DNA from 2 places in the Pediococcus acidilactici genome. Region 1 is predicted to be linked to the other one. Evidence: predicted binding sites of a transcription regulator. Region 1 holds the regulator's gene; the other holds the start of a gene.

Region 1 (7,582 bases):
TTTCTTCGTTACCAAGTGCCGTCTTTGTTTGTACGTCAAGCTTTGGACCGTAGAAAGCAGCTTCGCCTTCTGCTTCAACGTAATCTAAACCAAGGTCGTCCATCGCAGCTTTAAGCATTGATTGTGAGTGGTTCCACATCTCGTCATCGTCAAAGTACTTTTCAGTATTTTCAGGATCACGGTAACTAAGCCGGAATGTGTAATCCGTAATGTCAAAGTCGCGATAAACTTCAACCATCAATTGTAGAACTTTCTTGAATTCTTCTTGAATTTGATCAGGCGCAACGAAAGTGTGACCATCGTTCAACGTCATTTCACGTACCCGTTGCAAACCAGAAAGGGCACCAGATTTTTCGTAACGGTGCATCATTCCAAGTTCAGCAATCCGTAATGGTAATTCACGATACGAACGGATGTGGTGCTTATAAACTTGAATATGGGATGGGCAGTTCATTGGCCGCAATTCAAGCATTTCGCCGTCACCCATGTCCATTGGTGGGAACATATCTTCCCGATAGTGTTGCCAGTGACCAGAAGTCTTGTATGCATCAAGGTTCATTAATACTGGTGTGTATACGTGTTGGTAACCATGTTGGACTTCCTTGTCGATGATGTAACGTTCGATTGTCCGACGGATGGTTGCCCCGTTTGGCATCCAGTATGGTAATCCAGCGCCCACTTCTGGATCAACAAAGAAGAGGTCGAGGTCGTTACCAATTACCCGGTGGTCACGTTCACGAGCTTCCTTTTGGCGTGCTAATTCAGCATCCAAGTCTTTTTGGTTGAAGAACGAAGTACCGTAAATCCGTTGTAACATTGGATTACTTGACTTACCTTCCCAATAAGCACCCGCAACGGATAGCAATTTGATGGCTTTCAATCCCGAAGCATCTGGTAATGCAACACAGTCACTGACGATTAAGCTGCCATCAACGTCGTATACGTTAACCTTGCCGTCTTTAGCGTTTTTCTTAACTAGCTTAGCTTGGTAAGGGTCGCTATCAACCTTAGCTAAAGCATCTTCAACGCTTAACATCTCATGACTCAAAGCAACCTTTGCTTGAATCATATCTTTCATTTTATCTTCAATAGCGGGGAGTTCGTCGACCGAAATTTGTTGACCTTCCTTATCGGTGTCAGCATAAAAACCGTGTTCGATGTTACCAATTTCCCCAATCCGGATTTCCGGATAAATGCTCTTGATTGCGCTTGTCAATACTAAAGCTGCTGAATTCCAGTTTACCAATTGTCCATCTTCGGAATCCTTGGTAATGATCTCAACCTTTCCATCTTGGTCAAGTGGTTGGTCCAAATTAACCAATTCATCATTAACTTTTCCAGCAACGGCGTTTTTTGCTAAACTTGTACCAATTGACTTCGCAATTTCAAGTACGGTGACACCAGCACCAAAAGGTTTTACACTGCCATCTGGAAATTCAATCTTAATCTCTGCCATAATTACACGCTCCCTTTACAAAAAATAGTATAAAAAAATCCCTGGTATTTTCATACCAGGGACGTGTTAGACGTTATTTCACGCGGTTCCACCCTCGTTGCAGACTACTAGAACGTAATCCACCACTTAATTAAACCGATAACGGTGGCAACCCGAACTGATATTTCGATCAGTCTCTAGTCAAGTGGGAAGTTTTTAGTTGCTTTGCTTACAGTCCATGGCGCGGCTCCCTGAGGTTAAAAACTACATGTTTGACTCTGATTTACAACTTCATTATATCCATTCAAAATTGCTTGTCAACCCTGTCGATGATTTTTTCCGATTAAAGTAACCTCTTCACTTAAAAATTTGATCCGTTCCATTAACCGTTTGGCCTTTAAAGGTTCGGCCTCCCCGCGTTGGTTTACCGTTAAGTGTTCCTTTTCTAGTTGCTTCATTGAAAAGTTAGAGGTGAAGAACGTTGGTAACTCTTCTTGCATGCGATATTCTAAGATTACGCCTAAAATATCATCCCGTACCCATGCAGAAATACTATCTGCACCAATGTCGTCAATCACTAAAATTGGCGCCTGCTTGACCGCGTCAAGCTTGCTTTGAATTTCTTTAGAATCCCCAATCGTGTTTTTTAATTCCACCGCTAAACTAGGAAAATGAACGATGGTTGTCGAGTAATTATGTTTGGCTAATTCATTAGCCATTGCACCCATCAAGTAGGTTTTTCCTACCCCAAAGCTACCGGTTAAGTACAAGCCTCGGTGGAATTGGTCCGGTGCCTGATCATAAGCGGCCACAAAATCCATCGTCTTACTTAAAGCAATATTCCGGTCAGGCTCTTGGTAGTAATCACTAAAATCAGCCCGCCGAATCATCTTTGGCATACTAATTGACTTCACCAGCGCTTGCCGCTGGGCCGCCTGGCGTCTCATTGTCATTTCTTTAGTAGGCACGTACTCGATATCAATTAGGTGATTACTGAGTACTAACTGGGGCTCGTAACCCGGCAAAAAGGAGGGCTCGTGCCGCGCAATCTTCCTGCGTTCGTTAACAAATTCGTATAGTTTGGCCGCTCCCCGCTCCAAAGCTTCCGTAGTTAACTCCGCTTGGTGTGTTTGGCAAAAGGCCACAACTTCGGGATCCTGATAAACAGTTTTCATCACCGACTGGAAACGTTGGTCGAGTTTCCGTTTATTCATCAATCCCTCAATTGCTTCGCGAATATTTTCCATTTGTTACTCCTCCTTTCGCCGTTCACGTAATTTTTTCAATTTTGCATTAATTTCTGCAGTAGTCGGCACCGCTTGAGAATCATTAGCATTGTTAGTTGCAGTTTTAGTATCTTTTTTGGCCCAATCTGGTAGGGTTTCGCGCTGAACGACCGGCTTACGTCTTCCATACGACTTGGTAGCTTGTTTTTGCTTTTTAGCCTGGCGTTCACGCACAAATTCTAACGCCTTTTGCGGAGTTTTTACGCCATTTTTAATCCACTCGTTGGCGATTGCCTCAACTAAATTTTTATTCAGCGTCGCCCGGCCCTGATCAACCAAGACATAGAAAATCAAAAAATTAACGACGCTAACCGGCAGTTGACCCGTTTCCACTATGCCGGTAATTACCCGTTTTTCCGCCGTGGTGGTAAAGCCCCCGGTTTCTTGCTTAATCTGATCAATAAAGTCTACCGGAGCCAATGCATACGTTGACTTAATCACCGTTTGCTCCTCGGCCGTGAGCCCTTCTAAATTGAGCTTTGTAGGCGAAGTTGGCATAGCCGCTGAACTAGCCGTTTTCTTCGCGCCTTGCTGATTAGCATTGGCGTATTTTTGAGCGATCCGAGTCTTCAAAGTTCGGCTATCAATCCGATTATCTTGAAAATTAGTGGCCGACTTAATCAGTTCCGCCATTTCACTTTCCGTAATTCCGTAAATAGTTTGTTCCACCATAATGAGGTGGCGGTTTTCTTCTAGGCTTTGACGATCCACAAAGCTAGTGCTAAGCATTTGAGTAAGTAAGTTAAAGTCAAAATTATTATTGAGCGTTTCTGAATCCGTTTGTGGCTCGTCCAGCTGAATTTGCTTTTGCACGGCAGAGATTGGCCTTGGTTTGTCGACCACGCTGCTGCCAATTTGGAAATAGTCGCCTAAATTTTTAGAGACATCATAAAAATCGGCGTGCTCAACCTGGCGTTTAATTAACCGCCGACTTAACCGTTCAAATTCATTTTCACCAACCGCACCAAGCAACAATGCGCTTAGCGTGTCGTCTTTGAAAAAGGTAATCGGGTCAGCTGGCGCTTGCAAAACGTACAAAAATAACGCCCGATTATCAACTTGTTTACGAAAAGTTTTTAGCAAACCCAAGGCTTCTAACCGGCCTCGCGCTTCCATAATAGCTGGTAAATCAATTCCCAGCCAATTCAGTAATATTGTATGGGTAAACTGTTCATTTAAAACCGTCGCTTCTTCATTTAGTTCCCAAAGCGTCATTGCTAAACTGTACGCATCCGAAGATAATAACGGACGATACAGCGCCGTTAATGCCCGACTTTCGTAGTCGGTCATTTGTCGATCAGTATTCACAATAAACGAGTCGTTTGGTGCTAAGTTACCCATTGGTTCCGTCATTACTTATGATCCTTTTCTTCTTCATCTTTTTTGACCATATCCTGGAGTTCATTCAAGAAAACGTTCATGTCCTTAAATTGCCGGTATACGCTGGCAAACCGAATATAAGCGATCTCATCTAAATCAACAAGAATATTCATTACGTATTCTCCAATCACTTGACTAGAAACTTCGCTTTCTCCCAATGAACGAATTTTATTTTCAACCTTGTCCACAATATCAGTCATTTGTTCCATTTTTACCGGTCGCTTTTCTGCTGCCCGGACAATCCCTTTAAGAATCTTATCGCGATCAAATTCTTCTCGCGAACCGTTTTTCTTAATCACTAATAACGGGGTGGCTTCCACCCGTTCAAAAGTTGTAAAACGAAAACCACAATCTTCACATTCACGCCGACGACGAATTACGCGGCCTTCATCAGTTGGTCGACTATCTACTACTCTCGAGCCATTATTACCACAATGTGGGCATTTCATATTATTTCACCTCGCCGGTCTTTCCGGATGTCTGGAGTAAATTTTGTTTAACAAGCCATTCTATCACTTGTTTTTGGGTGGCTTCAATACTACCACTACTATCGATGGTTACATCCGCTTTTTTTTGTTTAATTTCAATCGGCATCTGAGCGTCAATTCGTTTTTGAGCATCCTCACTAGTCAAATGATCCCGTTCCATCAGTCGGCGGAGCTGTTCTGCTGGAGTTGTTGAAACCACCATAATGCAATCGACTAAAGTCTCGTATCCTTGTTCGAACAAAACTGGGGCATCTAAAACGACCACGGACTCCGTCGTAAAACTTTTTAACTGGCGGATGATCTCTTGGCGAATTACGGGTTGGACAATTTTATTTAACTCCCCTAGTTTTTTTGACTCCCCAAAAACTATTTTACCTAATTGCTTACGGTCAACTTGTTTTTGTTCATTTAAAATTGGGGTCCCAAATGCCTTAACTAATTGTACCTTAACCGCTTTAAATTCCAAAACTGCGTGGGCAATTTCGTCAGCGTCCACAATTGGAATTCCTTTATCTCTCAAAAAATTACTAATGGTGGACTTTCCCATCGCAATTCCACCTGTTAGTCCAAGGATCTTAGTCATTTTCTGGCGTTAAAACTTGGCAATGCGGGCAAAAATGAGTACTGCGCTGAGCTACCTTAATTTGTTCGATGGGAGTTTGGCAGCGTGGACACGGTAATCCTTGGCGATGGTAAACGTGCAGCTGGTTTTGGAAACTGCCGGCATGCCCAGTAGCATCCAAATAAGAAAACACGGTGGTTCCCTTTGCCGCAATGGCTTCGTTTAATTCGGCAAAAATACTTTCCCGTAATAATTTAATTTCGGCATCGGTAAGTGAATTAGACCGGCGCTGCGGATGAATTTTACTTAGCCATAAAACTTCATCTGCGTAAATATTGCCCAATCCCGCAATTAACGACTGGTCTAGAAGAAAGCTTTTCATCACCCGTTTACGACTTCGAAGAGCCTTCGTAAGGTAGTCTACCGTCAGCGTTTCTGGCGTTGGTTCGGGTCCGATCGTCTTCAATCCCCCGACTTGCATTTCTTGCCCCGTGGGGGTTAAAACCATTCGACCAAATTTTCGGGTATCGTTATAGCGTAAATCCTGTCCATCATCTAATTCAAAAATAACGTGGTCGTGTTTGTTGTAAGGTTGGTCGCGGTCTACCACCGCGTACTTTCCTTCCATCCGGAGGTGGGAAACCATTGAAAGCTGATTACTGAAATCAAAAATCAAGTACTTTCCTCGCCGGCGAATTGTTTCAATTGTTTTATTTTTTAATTCTGCCGCGAACTGGTCCGCTTCAGGGGTGACCATTTTAGGATATCGCACCACCACCCGTTGAATTGTACGGCCCTCTACCAGACCGACCAATCCGCGTCGTACCGTTTCTACTTCAGGTAACTCAGGCATTTATTCATTCCTCCGTTATTTAGCGTCGTACCAATTATTTCCCCATGAAGTTTCTACTTTTAACGGAACATCCAATTTAATTGCGGAATCCATCACTTTAGGAACTAATTCTTTAATAACGCTCATTTCCTCATCAGGCACTTCAAAAATCAATTCATCGTGCACCTGTAACAACATTCTGGTTTTCAACTGCCGTTTTTCTAACTCGTTTTGCATGTTAATCATTGCAATTTTAATAATGTCGGCCGCACTACCTTGAATAGGGGTGTTCATCGCAGTTCGTTCTGCAAATGACCGAACGCTAAAGTTCGAAGCGTGGATGTCAGGTAAGTACCGGCGCCGGTGGGCAATCGTTTCTACATAGCCCTTCTCGCGCGCAGTTTCTACCGAACCATCTACATATTTTTTTACTCCCGGATATTCTTTAAAGTAAGTGTCGATGAACCGTTTGGCATCCTTACGAGAAATCCCAATATTTTGGGAAAGCCCGTAATCACTAATTCCATAGACAATCCCGAAGTTAACCGCCTTTGCTTGGCGCCGAATGTTAGGAGTTACTTCACTAGCATCCTTCAAACCAAAAATCCGCACCGCGGTACTGGAGTGAATATCTTCGTCCTTCTTAAACGCTTCTTGTAAATGATGATCGCCCGTAATGTGTGCTAACACGCGCAATTCAATTTGCGAATAATCAGAAGATAAAATATGCCAACCTTCGTGTGACGGAACAAAGGCTTGTCGAATCTTCTTGCCTTCTTCAATCCGAATTGGAATATTTTGTAAATTCGGGTCTGTTGATGACAACCGCCCAGTTTGTGTCAAGGTTTGTTGGTAGGTAGTGTGCACCTTTTGATCCGTAGAATGAATCACCTTCAACAAACCATCCACGTACGTTGATTTAATTTTAGCGATCGTTCGGTAATCTAAAATGTGATCAATAATTGGCGAGTAGCCGCGTAGTTTCTCTAAGACGTTGACCGCTGTCGAATATCCGGTCTTGGTCTTTTTAATTACTGGAAATTCTAGTTTTTCAAATAAAATGTGTCCCAATTGTTTAGGCGAGTTAATGTTAAACTCTTCCCCAGCCTCTTGATGAATCTGGTTTTCCAACTCACTAAGCCGTTCGGTCAATTCGCTTTGCATAGCCCCTAAACGCTCGCGGTCAACCTTAATTCCGCTAATTTCCATCTTTGCCAGCACAATCGATAATGGTAGTTCAATTTTCCAATATAAATCGGCCTGTTGGTTGTTAATCAACTCTTCTTGCAAGCGCCGCCCTAGTTCACCAATTACGTCAATTTTGTGGGCGAGGTGCTCTAGTAAAACGTCTTTTGCGGGCACCGCCCGTTTAGCTCCGGTACCGTAAACTTCTGCATCGGTTTTAATGTCTTCAATGTCATGTTCGTGAGCAAGTTGCCCCAAATCATTAGAATTATCGTTGGTATCTAACAGGTAGGACTGTAATAAAATATCGTAGTTAATGCTATTTAAGGTCACGCCTAGTCGATGTAAACCTACGTAAGTACGCTTCCCATCAAAGACGTTTACGACCACCTTTTGGTTCGCTAATATTTCAGA
Region 2 (7,582 bases), 780 kb from region 1:
CATCTTGGCAAATATCACAAGGGTCGTCTTCCGTGATGTTGCCACAAATGCTACAAAAACGTAAGTCACGTTGTGCAGAAATTAACGCCTTGGCGAAGTCCGTCACATCATCTTTTTGCATATCAAGCGTAAAGAAGGCCAACCGGGTCGCGGTTTTATAGCCAATCCCTGGTAACTTCATAAAACTATCAATTAACTTAGCAATTGGTTCTGGATATTGCATCCGGACACTCACCTACGATTCTTTTATAGTCCGGGAATTCCCTTAGTGTATTTCCCCATGGTCTTGTTGGTTTCACTGTCGATTTTGCTCATTGCGTCGTTAACCGCGGCAACTACTAAATCTTGCAACATGTCGGGGTCGTCTTCGTCAATGGCTTCTGGATTAATAACGATGTCCTTCATCTTATGGTTTCCGGTAAAGGTTACCTTCACCATGTCATCGGGTGCAACGCCGATGAATTCAGTTTCGTTTAGTCGTTCTTGTTCTTCCGTCACTTGTTTTTGCATCTTTTGTACTTGACGCATCATATTTTGCATGTTTCCCATTCCACCACGCATAGTCATTACCATCCTTTAATCATTTTTTACATTAACGTTTTCGGAACCGAATAGTTCCACAGCCTTTTCCACTACGGCGCTATCTTCAGGGGCCACCGTCGTTGGTTGGGACGGTGCTTCCTCTTTAGATGCACTTTCGGTTTCCTTACTTAAATGGTGCGTTTTAATAAATTCTGCCCGCACCGTTGGCCACTCTTCAACTGTAACATAGACAACTTGGTAATTTGAACCAGTTAGCTTAGCCAAATTTTGTTGTAATTCGTTACGCAAGCTTTCATTATCCACAGCCTTTTCAAACAAAAAGTCATAATCGAAAGCCACCACGACGCCCTCTTCGCTGGCAGCCACTGGTTTAGAAACGTGCATCAAGGCTCGTTTCGTGACCGATAGCATATCCATCAAGTCGCGCCAAAGATTTTGCATTTCCACCAAGCTATCTTTAGTGGCGTTCTCCAAAATCGGGTAAATTTTAGTCAGGTTGGCCGGCGTCTTCACGTTGCGACTTCCCGAAGCCCGTTTTTTCGGCGCTGCGGAGGCTGGTTTAGCAGGCGCGGAGGCGGCAGAAGTTGCCCGCTCTTTGAGGCGCTTAACTTCCCCCTGCAAACGGTCAACTTCATTTTTAAGCTGTTGCACCTCTTCGTTATCTGCTGTCGCACTCGTCGGCGTTGCGGACCGCTGAGAGAGCTTAATCGTCAACACTTCCAGGTAAACGTCAGGGTGCGTTGTAAACCGCATTTGTTGTTGAATCTGGTTTAACGTGTCAATCATTTCGTACAACTCGCTGCCGCTAACCATGTCCGCTTCTTTGACAAAGTCTTCGCTAAGGTCGCTCAAACTCTGTTCCTTAACTAGTTGGGGATCTTCTTGGTATAAAAGCAGGTTGCGTTCTACCGCAATCAGATCTTCAATCAGCCGCTGACCGTCCTTACCTTCGTCCAAAATTTGGTGCAACGTTTCTAACGCTGCGGGAGTATCCTTTTCGAAAATCTGGGTTAGGTATTGATCCAGTAACTGCTGGTTAACGCTCCCGGTTACCAGCAACGCGTTGTCCATCGTTACCGTTTCGTTTCCAAACGAGATGACCTGGTCAAGAATACTGAGTGCATCCCGCATTCCGCCTTCCGCAGCCTTGGCAATGATTGATAACGCCTTAGGATCGTATTCAATCCCCTTTTGTTCCAAAATATAAACCATCCGGTCGTAACTTTGGGTCGGGGTGATGCGTTTAAAATCAAACCGCTGGGTCCGCGAAATAATTGTTAGCGGGATTTTTTGGGGCTCGGTCGTTGCCAGAATAAAGATCACGTTAGTCGGTGGCTCTTCGAGAGTTTTCAACAGGGCGTTAAAGGCTCCCGTGGATAGCATGTGCACTTCGTCGATGATGTAAACCTTATAGTCTGCTTCCGTGGGCGCATACTTGGCCTTATCCCGGATATCACGGATTTCTTCGACCCCGTTGTTCGAGGCCGCGTCAATTTCAATCACGTCATTTAAATTACCGTCCGTGATTGCCCGACAAGTCGCACATTCATTACACGGTTCGCCATCTTTTAAGTAATGACAGTTAACCGCCTTAGCAAAAATCTTAGCTGCCGAGGTCTTCCCCGTCCCCCGGGGACCCGTAAACAGATACGCATGACTAGTCTGCTTAGTTATTAACGCATTTTTCAAAGTTCTGGTAACCACTTCTTGACCAACCATGTCGGCAAACTTCTGCGGCCGCCAAACGCGGTACAATGCTTGATAACTCATTAAATTTCCTTCCCCGATTTCTGTTTTTAAAGAAAGAACCCTTAGCCCCGATGGACTAAGAGTTCCGTTGATTTGCTCAATAACTTAAGGCACAAGCCAGAGCATACTTAGTGCTGCTTCCTTCCGGACCTGACACAATTCGTAAGTCCAACCTTGCCTCAAGGCCTTACGGCAATAATTATGATACTCGAATTTTAATAAAATTTCCACTATTTTACCGATTTTTTTTTTCGACGTTCGCGAATTGCCTTGAAGAAACTTTTCATTAACCCGGCCGCTTGGTCTGCAGCCACCCCTTCGCGGACTTCCACCTGGTGATTTAAACGTTGATCTTCTAAGACCGTATACAAACTTCGGACTGCGCCCGCCTTCGGATCCCGTGCGCCAAAGTACACTTCCGGGATTTGAGAATTGATGATTGTCCCGCTACACATCAAGCACGGTTCAATCGTGACAAATAATTGGCAATCCCACAAACGCCAGCTTCGTAAATACGCGCAAGCTTCCGTAATGGCCAACACCTCGGCATGCGTGGTCGCGTCTTGGGAGTGTTCCCGGAGGTTATGTCCCCGGCCAATAATTTTGCCATCGTGCACCACTACGGCTCCGATCGGCACTTCATCAATCATTTTGGCAAACTGGGCTTCCTTTAAAGCCTCTCCCATATAAAATTGCACTTCTGCTTCACTTAATTTACTCATGTTCACTTCTTAAAATGTAATATCCTTTACTTTTCTTTAATACCGTTACGTTGCCAAAAGTTTCCGCCATTAATTTCTTTGCGGATGGCGCCCCCTGCTTCTTTTGTAAAACGATGATCAGCTGGCCGCCCTTCGTTAAGTGCTCTTTAGCACCGGTAATGATGGCGTTTACCACCGTTTTTCCGGCCCGAACCGGCGGATTATAAACGACCGTTGTAAAATCAGTTTTAGCTACCGCTTCGTAAGCATCCGAATGGTAAACTCGTGTACGTGCAGCTACGCCATTGGCTTCTGCATTCCGCTCGGCAAGTGCTAACGCCCGCTCGTTAACGTCGGTCATCTCCACTCGTGCTTCAGGGAATTGCTTAGCTAGCGCAATTCCCATTGGACCATATCCGCAGCCCACGTCTAAAATTGAACTTTGGGGAACATCCAGTGGCAAAGCTTCTAATAATGTCCGGGTACCAAAGTCAAGGGTGTTCTTTGAAAAAACTCCGTTGTCCGACACAAAATTTAATTCGTGCCCCAAAAGTGTGTAACGCCAATGCTTTTCATCGTGTTCCACGTTAGGATTCTCCGTGAAATAATAATCTGTCATTGAAAAGTCCTCCAATCTCTATTAGTATGATAACGTATTGTAAATTTGGATACCAACTTAATTAAAATAATTTTTATTGCTCGGCGAATGCCGACGTAGCACAACATCTGGTGGTTTAGACCCGTTAAAGCCACAAGATGATGTGCTTTTTTGTTGAAATCGGTCCGAAATGTTGTATACTTAAATGCAGACAGAAAGAATAAATAAGAGGGGGAGTCACCATGAAAAAAGTCGTTGTTTACACTAAAAACAATTGCATGCAATGCAAAATGACCAAGCGTTTTCTAAGTGAAAACGGAGTTGAATTTGAAGAACGCAACATCAACTTACATCCAGAATATATTGACGAATTAAAAGGCCGCGGTTTCCAAGCCGTTCCCGTAGTTCAATTTTCTGAAGATGATGCAATTGCTGGTTTTCGTCCAGACTTGTTAAAAAAATTAGCGATTTAATTTAAATTGTTAGTTTGTTGATTTAGTGTCCACGTTCCTTTGTTACAGATGGAGCGTTTTTTTATTTCGAAATTTAAGGAGTACACCCAAATATGAGCTTAAAAGATCTAACCGACGTTACCTATTACGACTTAAACAATGAAATCAACATCCCCGTTGACAACCAAATTCCGCTACATAAGGATCAAGAAGCCCTTGCAGCCTTTCTAAAGGAAAACGTGCAAGCTAACACCAAGCAATTTGCAAGCCTGCGTGAACGCTTTGACTACCTCCTTAAGGAAGACTACATTGAAGCCGAACTTATGGAAAAATATTCCTTTGACTTCATTGAAAAGCTTTACGATTATTTGCGTGCACAAAATTTCCATTTCCGCTCTTTCATGGCGGCTTATAAATTCTATGCCCAATACGCTTTAAAGACTAACGATAACGAATATTACTTAGAAAACTTCGTTGACCGCGTTGCCATGAACGCCCTTTACTTTGGTGATGGCGACGAAGAGTTAGCAATGCAAATTGCTGACGAAATTATTCACCAACGTTATCAACCAGCTACCCCTAGCTTTTTAAATGCTGGTAGAAAACATCGTGGTGAACTAGTCTCTTGCTTTTTAATTCAGGCTAATGACGACATGAACTCGATTGGCCGGACGATTAACTCTGCCCTGCAACTTTCCAAATTAGGCGGCGGGGTCGGAATTAACCTCACTAACCTGCGGGAAGCTGGCGCACCGATTAAGGGAATCGAAGGCGCTGCAAGTGGCGTAGTTCCCGTAATGAAATTGCTCGAAGACAGTTTTTCTTACGCTAACCAACTTGGTCAACGGCAAGGAGCCGGTGTAGTTTACCTAAACGTTTTCCATCCGGACATCGTTTCCTTCCTTTCAGCTAAGAAGGAAAACGCCGACGAAAAGATTCGGGTTAAGACCCTTTCATTGGGTGTCGTAGTTCCCGATAAATTCTACGAATTGATTAAGCATGACGAAGACATGTACTTATTCAGCCCTTACAGCGTTGAAAAAGTTTACGGTAAACCTTACGCTTACGTAGATATTACGAAGGAATACGACAACTTAGTTAACAACCCGGAAATCAAGAAATACAAAGTTAAAGCGCGAAATATCGAAAATGAAATTTCGAAGCTCCAACAAGAATCTGGCTACCCTTACGTGGTGAACGTGGATACTGCCAACCGGGAAAACCCAATTTACGGTAAGATCGTAATGAGTAACCTCTGTTCAGAGATTATGCAGGTTCAAACTCCTTCTGTAATTGACAACAAACAAAACTACACGGAGTTAGGAACCGACATTAGTTGTAACTTAGGTTCCACAAACATTGTTAATATGATGGCAACTCCGCACTTTGGTAAATCGGTAGAAACCATGGTTCGGGCGTTGACCTTCGTAACCGACCATTCCGATATTGACGTAGTACCGTCAATCCAACACGGAAACGCCCTTGCCCACACGATTGGGCTTGGCGCAATGGGCTTACACGGTTACTTAGCAAAGAACCACCTCTACTATGGCGAACCTGATTCCGTTGAATTCACCAGTGTTTACTTCATGTTGCTTAACTACTGGACGCTCCGGGCTTCCAACAAGATTGCTAAAGAACGCGGACAAGTTTTCCACAACTTTGAAAAGAGCAAGTACGCAGATGGTTCATACTTTGATAAATACCTAGCTCAGGACTTTGGACCTAAGTCAGCACGGGTAAAGGAACTCTTCCAAGGAATCGACATTCCGACTACCGCAGACTGGGCAGACCTAAAACAAGCCGTTATGCAAGACGGCCTTTACCATCAAAACCGAATGGCGGTTGCCCCAACCGGTTCAATTTCTTACATTAACGACGCGACAGCTAGTTTACAGCCGATCGTTAACCGGGTCGAAGAACGCCAAGAAAAGAAAATTGGAAAAATTTACTATCCAGCCCCATATTTGTCCAATGATACGTTAAAATATTATCAGTCGGCCTATGATATTGACATGCGCAAAGTTGTTGATATTTACGCCGCTGCGCAACAACATGTGGATCAAGGAATGAGCATGACCTTCTTCATGCGCTCAACCATTCCAGACGGGATTTACGACTGGAAGAATGGTCGAACAAACAAAATGACGACTCGCGATTTAAATATCCTGCGCAATTACGCACACCACGAAGGGATCAAGTCGATTTACTACATTCGGACCTTCACGGATAATGATGGCGAAGTCGGCGTTAACCAATGTGAAAGCTGCTCAATTTAACGATGGAGGATTTGTATAATGGCAAATTATGAAGCAATCAACTGGAACGCAATTTCGGATCAGATTGATAAAGCAACTTGGGAAAAGCTAACCGAACAATTTTGGTTAGACACCCGAATTCCAATTTCTAACGATCTTAGTGATTGGCGTGAACTTGATGAGGACCATCAATGGGTGGTTGGACACGTTTTTGGGGGCTTGACTCTCCTCGATACCTTACAATCACAAGACGGGATGGCAGCCTTACGTAAGGATGTTCGGACACCGCACGAAACTGCCGTTTTGAATAACATTCAATTCATGGAATCTGTCCATGCTAAAAGTTATTCATCAATCTTTGAAACGTTGAATACTCCTACAGAAATTGATGAAATTTTTGAATGGAGTGACTCTGAAGAGTTTCTCCAAAACAAAACTAAGTTTATTTATGACTTATATCATGATGATGGTCACCCATTGAAAAAGAAGATTTCCAGCGTGTTCCTCGAAACGTTCTTGTTCTACTCTGGCTTCTTCACCCCACTCTATTACCTGGGTCATAACAAGCTAAACAACGTTGCTGAAATCATTAAATTAATCCTTCGTGACGAATCTGTGCATGGAACTTACATTGGTTACAAGTTCCAATTAGGAATGAAAGACCTTGGCGAAAACGAACAACAAGAACTTAAGGATTGGATGTATAACTTCTTATACGACCTTTACGCTAACGAAGAAAAATACGTTCATAAAGTTTACGATCAAGTTGGTTGGACGGAAGAAGTGTTAACCTTCACCCGTTATAATGCTAACAAAGCGTTAATGAACTTGGGTCAAGACCCGCTCTTCCCCGATACGGAAGCTGACGTTAACCCAATCGTCATGAACGGAATTTCTACCGGAACATCTAATCACGACTTCTTCTCTCAAGTTGGTAATGGCTACCGTCTAGGTAACGTAGAACCAATGAGTGACGAAGACTACGAAATTTAATCAACTAATTTACTAACATTCGAATAATCCCTAAAAATTAACAGCGCTCAGGATGAAAATTCTGGGCGCTGTTTTTGTTCTATAAAATCCATTGTCTTTCTCTCTACCTAACCTCCCTTTTAACATCGCTAACAAGTCCTTACCACAGTACGTTTGGAAGTTTACTTATATAATGCTCCAATTGCTCTTACGTCCTTTAAAGTACATAGGTGGGTACACTGATTTCCATGTACCCACAAAAGTACCACATTAATATCCACCATATCCCGTTTATGAAAGCACAAAAAA

What was found. The regulator NrdR, encoded in region 1, represses ribonucleotide reductase genes. The targets are predictions, from matches to a motif close to ACACNATATATNGTGT.
Region 2: a site for NrdR is predicted at 3,711-3,726, ahead of nrdH (glutaredoxin-like protein NrdH). Genes of this name have one in related genera too.

Annotation. Positions count from the first base shown of each region.
Region 1 covers NZ_CP066046.1:958,560-966,141, forward strand. The annotation lists gene thrS (threonine--tRNA ligase) at 1-1,456, opposite strand, end outside; gene dnaI (primosomal protein DnaI) at 1,753-2,682, opposite strand; gene I6H64_RS04845 (replication initiation and membrane attachment family protein) at 2,686-4,074, opposite strand; gene nrdR (transcriptional regulator NrdR) at 4,074-4,550, opposite strand; gene coaE (dephospho-CoA kinase) at 4,552-5,172, opposite strand; gene mutM (bifunctional DNA-formamidopyrimidine glycosylase/DNA-(apurinic or apyrimidinic site) lyase) at 5,165-6,004, opposite strand; gene polA (DNA polymerase I) at 6,020-7,582, opposite strand, start outside.
Region 2 covers NZ_CP066046.1:176,146-183,727, reverse strand. The annotation lists gene recR (recombination mediator RecR) at 1-223, opposite strand, end outside; gene I6H64_RS00880 (YbaB/EbfC family nucleoid-associated protein) at 247-561, opposite strand; gene dnaX (DNA polymerase III subunit gamma/tau) at 577-2,313, opposite strand; RNA gene ffs (signal recognition particle sRNA small type) at 2,392-2,478, opposite strand; gene tadA (tRNA adenosine(34) deaminase TadA) at 2,523-3,014, opposite strand; gene I6H64_RS00860 (class I SAM-dependent methyltransferase) at 3,007-3,612, opposite strand; gene nrdH (glutaredoxin-like protein NrdH) at 3,834-4,064, shown strand; gene nrdE (class 1b ribonucleoside-diphosphate reductase subunit alpha) at 4,157-6,322, shown strand; gene nrdF (class 1b ribonucleoside-diphosphate reductase subunit beta) at 6,341-7,294, shown strand.